DNA from 2 places in the Arthrobacter sp. zg-Y40 genome. Region 2 is predicted to be linked to the other one. Evidence: predicted binding sites of a transcription regulator. Region 2 holds the regulator's gene; the other holds the start of a gene.
The links. The regulator HspR, encoded in region 2, represses chaperone genes until heat shock. The targets are predictions, from matches to a motif close to AAGTTGAGTCNNNNNGACTCAACTT.
Positions count from the first base shown of each region.

Region 1: a site for HspR is predicted at 1,650-1,674, ahead of LJ754_RS08400 (Hsp20/alpha crystallin family protein). Genes of this name have one in related genera too.

Region 1 is NZ_JAJFZS010000008.1:214,749-218,151, forward strand. Features, by position in the region: gene LJ754_RS08390 (primosomal protein N') at 1-807, shown strand, start outside; gene LJ754_RS08395 (hypothetical protein) at 830-979, opposite strand; gene LJ754_RS08400 (Hsp20/alpha crystallin family protein) at 1,135-1,569, opposite strand; gene LJ754_RS08405 (NmrA family NAD(P)-binding protein) at 1,752-2,624, opposite strand; gene LJ754_RS08410 (TetR/AcrR family transcriptional regulator) at 2,740-3,291, shown strand; gene LJ754_RS08415 (phosphotransferase) at 3,306-3,403, opposite strand, start outside.
Region 2 is NZ_JAJFZS010000002.1:15,135-18,537, forward strand. Features, by position in the region: gene LJ754_RS03450 (class I SAM-dependent methyltransferase) at 1-295, shown strand, start outside; gene LJ754_RS03455 (SDR family NAD(P)-dependent oxidoreductase) at 301-1,260, opposite strand; gene LJ754_RS03460 (TetR/AcrR family transcriptional regulator) at 1,352-1,888, shown strand; gene LJ754_RS03465 (heat shock protein transcriptional repressor HspR) at 1,898-2,410, opposite strand; gene LJ754_RS03470 (DnaJ C-terminal domain-containing protein) at 2,474-3,403, opposite strand, start outside.

The sequences.
Region 1 (3,403 bases), on a different contig from region 2:
AGCCGAAACGGCATTCCCGCCTGCCGCTGGTGCGGGCGCCCGGAGCCTATGTGGCACTGCGGCAACTGCGGCGGAACACAGCTGCGCGGTTCCACTGCCGGCGCGGGACGCACTGCCGAGGAGCTGGGGCGCGCCTTTCCTTCCACCACGGTCATTTCATCGGCTGGGGACCATGTGCGGGCCGAGATCCCTGATGCGCCTGCACTGGTGGTTGCCACGCCCGGAGCCGAACCGGTTGCGGCCGGCGGATACGCGGCGGCCATCCTGCTGGACGGCAACGCGATGCTCTCGCGGGAGTCCCTGCGTGCCGGGGAAGATACCCTGCGGCGCTGGTTCAGCGCCGCCGCGCTGGTTCGTCCGGCGGGGGAGAAGGGACTGGTGGTGGTGACGGCCGACGACGGCACAACCGTTGGGCACCTGCTGCGCTGGGACCCTGCGGGGGCAGCGGAGCGCGAACTGGCGCTGCGGCAGGAACTAGGCCTGCCTCCTGCTGTACGGTATGCGGAGCTGACCGGTTCGCGTGAGGCACTGGAAGCCTTTAGTACCCGGCTGGACCTGCCTCAGGGGGTCCGTTCCATTGGTCCTGCACCGCTTCCCTCCGCAGGTCTTCCGGGCGGCGTCCAGGACAGGGGACCGGAGGCCGGGCAGCTGGGCGGAGCCGGCGGCAGGTACCGCACGCTGCTGTTCTTCCCCTATGCTGCGGCCCCGTCCATCACGGCGTCGTTGCGGTCCGTCAAGGCCGCAGCATCAGCGCGGCGCACGGGCGACCCGGTGTACGTGCGGGTGGACGGCACCGACATCCTTTAAGCCGCTACAAGAGTTCACACAGCTACAGCAGTTCACACAGGACGGCGCAGCCCGCGAGCAGCACGAGGAGCGATAGCTGCGCGGCGTTGCCCAGCCGGGCAAGCCTTCCGAGAAGTCCGCGGGGCACGCCGTGGATCATCCAGCCGGGCCGATTGACTTTGGGAATATGCACAGGCCATCCCTTCTTCCTGGAGGCGGCGACTAAGAGGAGTCCCTTCCAGTATCCAGCCGGCCACGGAACGGTCCCTAACCTGAGCGGCGTGAACTTGGCAACAACCGCGTACAAGAGCGGGGTCCCGGGAGAGTTCCCGGGACCCCGCTTGGTTGTCACGCGCTGACGGCCTCGTGTGCCTCGGCGTCACGGGCTTCGCCTGCCTGCACCGCGATCTTCCTCGGCTTGGCCCGCTCGCTCACCGGGATGGTTACGCTCAGGACACCGTTCTCGTAGCTTGCGGAGATCTTCTCGGTGTCGAGTCCCTGCCCCAGGTTCAGCTGGCGCAGGAACGAACCGCTTTCCCGTTCCCGGGTGAGCCACTTGACGCCTTCGGCTCCGTGCAGGGTGCGCTGGGCCCGGATGGTCAGCAGCTGGCCGTCGATATCAACGTCGATGGATCCGGGATCGATGCCCGGCAGGTCGGCGGCCAGGACATAGTGGTCGCCCTGCCGGTAAAGGTCCATCGGCATGCCGCGGAGCGTTCCTTCACCGCGCAGTGCCTGTGCCATCCGGTCGAGTTCCTGGAACGGATCAAACTTCATAGCCATGTGGTATCAACTCCTCCATTCGATCGCTTGATTCAAGCGTTGTTCTGCCTTTGTTGTGCGTTTGTTGTGCGATTGTTCCAAAGTTGAGTGAGCATCACTCAACTTGCGGAAGCAGATTAGCACTCCACGGATCGGAGTGCCAACTACTTTTTCTGCGGCACAGGTAACGCAGGCACGGGAATTCAGAGCGCAGGTTTGAGCGTGGTTTCCACCCAGGCAGCGAAGCTTGTTTCGGTAACCCGGTGCGGGTCTCGGACCTGCACGTCGTAAATGCCGTTGTTCTGGGCGGCCCCCATGTCCGCTAGGCCCTGAACCCAGCCTTCACTCATGCCGTATTGGAGGAGCGTCGACCGGTAGGTATCGGAGCTGACCTGCGCAAAGTGCACGGGCCGGCCGATACTGTCCGAGATAATCCCTGCCATCTGCCGTGGGGTGAGCAGGTCCGGCCCCACCACGGGTAACGACTCCTGCCCCGTCCAGGTCCGGTCTGTCAGCAGTCCCACCGCAACACGGGCGATGTCGGGGGTCGCGACGGTCAGCAGTACTTTGTCCTGCTCGTTGGGCAGGGGGAGTATCCCGTGGTCCTTGATGGATGAGCGGTGGTTCAGGAGGTTGTCCATAAAGAAGGGCATGGCCAGGGAGCGGGTGTGCACGCCTGTTGCGTTGATGATCCCTTCCGCCTCCAGGGCAGCGGAGAGGTGCCCGGCCTCTGCCGTATACCCCCGCCCGAGGGTGGATACCACGACCGCACGCTTGACCCCTGTTGCGGTAATTGCAGCCGCCGACGCCGCGGCGAACCCGCGGTAGTGGCTCCGTACATTCGCTGCATGGACATCTGGCGGGGTGATGTGGAGTACGGCATCCGCCCCCTCGTAGGCAGCCATGGCGACCTCAGGGTTGCCGTGCGAACCCGCGAACACCTCGACGTTTTCGGCGATGCCGTCCGGCAGCGCCGCGGGGTTCCGGGCAATAACCCGCACGGACTGGCGCTCCGCGAGCAGGCCCTGAACTACTGCGTGCCCGATCTGGCCGGTTGGTGTGGTGACTACAATCATGGTTTCCTCCGAAAATGGGCATCCTGCTTGGCAGTATTGGAACCGGAGTTCCGGTTCCGCTTTGGTGTGCGCCACGATACGGAACTACAATTCCGTTTGTCAAAGGAGTGCCACATTGAATGATTCTTTACGTGCCGATGCGCGAAGGAACCGGCAGAAAATCCTGGCTGCGGCCAGGGAGCTGTTCGCCAGCCACGGCAACGATGTCCACATGGACAAAATTGCTGCCCATGCCGGCGTCGGCATAGGTTCCCTTTACCGGCACTTCTCCAACAAGCAGGAGCTGCTCACGGCGATTGTGCAGGAACGATTCGGCGGCATGTCTGAGCTCGCCCGCTCGGCGGAGGCAATCGAAGACCCCCGGGCGGCATTTGAGGCCGTGCTGGTGGGCTACCTGGAAGCCGCGGACGACGACGCCGGCTTCCAGCTCGCCTTGCTCGGTTCCGGGCCTTTCGAATGGGAGGGCGTCCAAGCCGAGAAGACGGAGTTTGCCCGCATCGTCACCCGGATCATCCGCAGGGCCGCTGACTCCGGTGCCGTGCGCGGGGATCTGACCTGGGACGACTTTCCGGTGATCACCTGCGGGATTATGTCGACCATGTATTTCCAGCCCGGCGGCGCCGATTGGCGCCGGCATCTGACCCTTGTCCTGGAGGGGCTGGGATAGCCTGCGGCCCCGCACTACCCCTGCCGGCGAGCCAGCCAGTCGTACACCAGCCGGGCTGTGTGCCGTCCGTGGATGCGCAGGAGGGGACTGGTGTCGACGTCGGGTTGGCTGC
Region 2 (3,403 bases):
CCTGGTGTCTGCTCAGTATCCGGCATTGCTGCGCACAGCAGATCATGCCGCGGAACAGGCCTTGCTGCAGGCGGTCGCCCCCGGTGGCCTGCTCCTGGTGGTGCACCATGCCTTGACCTCCGACACCGGGCACAGCCACGATCTGGACCAGTATGTGCTCCCGGCAGATATTGCCGCCGCCTTGGACGGGGACTGGCGGATCGAGGCGCAGGAGACCCGTCCGCGGCACGTAGCTTCCGGTGCCGGCGCCCACCACAACGAGGATGTGGTGCTTCGGGCCCGCCGGCTGCGCTGACCGCGCTAGCGCAGGTCCGGCTGCGTTGCCGGGGCTCCAAGTCCGGGGATTTGCACGCCGGCCAGGTCTTCGAGCTGGAGCCAGAGCCGCTCCGGCGATTCAACCGGGCCTGCCGTGTGCGCGTTGGGCTCCACGGCCACGGGCATTCCCCGCAGCCGCTCCTCCGGGGCGAAGTACTCTCCCCCGCGCACCGCGGGATCGGTCAGGGCGCGCACGGCGGGGTATGCCGCGGCGTCTTTCCCCTGTGCCCACGGTGTGTAGGGATTGCGCCGGTACGGTGTCGCAGCATCCCGGACACCCGCCCGTTCCGGCGTTTTGGCATCTACGCCCACCCCGGGCCGGGTGAGGACTGACGCCACCGGGAGACCCGCTGCACGCAGCCGGCGGTCGAGTTCATGGCCGAAAACCTCGGTGGCCGTCTTGGCCTTGGTATAGGCGCCAATGCCGGTCCATGGCAGGCCCCGCACGTCCTGCAGCCCGTACCGCTTGATCCCGACAAATCCCGTGGACGCATGCACCACGCGGCTCAGCCTGCCGCCGGTCTCCCCTGTGGCCGAGAGCAGGGGCAGGATGCCCGCCATCAGGCGAATGTTGGCGGCAACGTGGGTGCCCAGGAGGATCGGCAGCCCGTCACTTGTCATGGTTCGCCGGTTCATGGTCATGGCTCCACCGTTGAGGAAGATGCCGTCCAGACGGGGCAACGCGGCAATTTTGCCTACGGCTGCATCCACGGACGCGAAGGAACCCAGTTCGATCACCACCTCGGAGAGGGAGGCCTCCGGCACATAGTTCCGGATGGAGGCCTGGGCCGCGCCTAATTTGTCAGCCGATCGGGAGGCCAGGACAACGTGTGCCCCCGCTCCGGCCAGCTGCTCGGCGGCGAAATATCCTATACCCGCTGTGGCCCCGGTAATAACAAATGTGCGCCCCGTCTGGCTGGGAAGGGTGGCTGGGTTCCAGGTCATGATTGCCCTCTCGAATCTAAGTGGATCATCTATCCGCTTAGAACCTAGCACACGAAACGGATACTTCATCCGATTGAGTTACACTGGACCCATGCCACCGCTTCGTTCAGATGCCGCCCGCAGCCGATCACGGATCCTGGACGTGGCCCGCCGGCATGACCCCCAAGAGCTGCGGATGAATGACCTCGCCCGGGAGGCGGGCGTAGGGGTAGGGACGGTCTACCGCCATTTCCCGACCATGCGGGCACTGTTGGAGGCACTCACGGCCGACACCTTGGGCCGGATGCAGGAGATTTCACGCCGTGCCGCAGCTGAACCGGATCCAGGCGAAGCGCTTGCCCTCTACCTCGGCGCGGCCCTCGAACTGCAACTGGAGGACGGCGGACTCCAATCCGTCCTGCTTTCCCCGGAGGATGAAACCGAGGGGGTGCGGGCAGCAAAGGAGGAGATTTTCGCTGCATTCAAAGCTGTGCTCGCCCGGGCCAAGTCCGCGGGCATTATCCGCAGCGAACTGACCCTGCCGCAGCTCTCCCACCTGGTTTGCGGGATCGAGCATGCTGTTCGTCTGGGCACCCCGGAGGACAGGAAACCCATGCTGGCCATACTGCTCGCCGGACTGCGCCCCTAAAGAGGAGTGCTACAGGGACTGGACGTATCCGTCGTCGGCGTAGTTCCGCTGCGCTGTCTTGCCTGCGGGAAGCGCGCGCAGCCGGCTGCGGCGTTCCATCAGCGAGACCAGGCCCAGCTGCTTCACGGCAGTGGCGGCCGCCGGCGGCCGCTGTCCGCGGCTGAGGGTAACGACGTCGCCGGCCAGCCCGGCCGCAAAGACCCGGCTGTGGTCCGGGTTGCGGCGCTGGACCTCATCCAGTTCCGTGGATAGTTCCACGATCCGCTGGCGCAGCCCGGTGACCTGGTTCTGCAGTTCCATGATGCGTTTGATGCCCTCCAGGGAAACGCCCTCCTGGGACAGTTTCTGGACCTCGCGCAGCAGTTCAATGTCGCGTTGGGAGTAACGGCGTGACCGGCCGGGCGCCCGGCTGGGCCGGACAATGCCGAGCCGGTCATATTGCCGGAGGGTCTGCGGATGCATTTCCGCAAGCTCAGCGGCAACGGAGATCACAAAAATAGGCGCATTAGCATCTATGCCCATTGTTCCTCCTTGACGGCTGTTGAAATAGTAACGCGGGAAGTTCGCCCTCCGGCGACCGGCACGCTATAGCCGGGCTTTGGCTGCCAGCGAGGCTCGCGGGTCCTCGCCCTTGGTCGCTTCGGCGAACGCTTCCACGGCTTCGCGGGCATCCTTGTTCAGGTGGGACGGCACGGCGACGTCTACGGTCACCAGCAGGTCGCCGTTGCCCTTGGACGTGTGGACGCCGCGGCCCTTGACCCGCAGGGTGCGCCCGGACGGCGTTCCGGCGGGCACCTTCAGGCGGACGGTATCGGAGGTCAGCGTAGGCACCTCGACGGTCGCGCCCAGGGCGGCCTCGGGGAAGGTGACCGGCACATGGATCCGGATGTTGTTGTCTTCCCGGGTGAAAAAGTCGTGCGGGGTGACGTGCACAGTAACCATCAGGTCCCCGGGACCGGCCGCACCGGGCTGGCCCTTGCCCCGGACCCGGATCTTCTGCCCGTCCTTGACGCCGGCAGGCACCCGGACTTCGACTACTTCCCCGCTGGGTTCCCGCAGCCCGATGACGGTGCCGTTGATCGACCCGGCAAAGGAAATAGTGGTGCTGGCCGTGCGGTCCGCACCCTTGGTGGGCGGCGGGGCGCCGAACCCGCCGCCGCCGAACCCGCTGCCGCCGCCGAAGAGGTCGGCGAATTCGGGCGGAATGTTGCTGCCGCCGGCGTTGAACGTGGTGCGCCGGCCCCCGCGCGGGGATGCGCCCTGGCCGAACAGGCCGCCAAAGATGTCTTCAAAGCCCGCACCGCCGCCGGCGCCGCCGCCGGCACCAGCGGGGCCGCCGGCCGTGAACCTGGCACCGCTTCCCATTGCCCGGATGGCGTCGTACTGCTGGCGCTCCTCAGCGTCGGAAAGAACGGAGTAGGCCTCGGAAAGGTCCTTGAACATCCGCTCGGCGTCTGCATCATTCTGGTTCTGGTCCGGATGGTATTTCCGTGCCAGTTTCCGGTACGCCTTTTT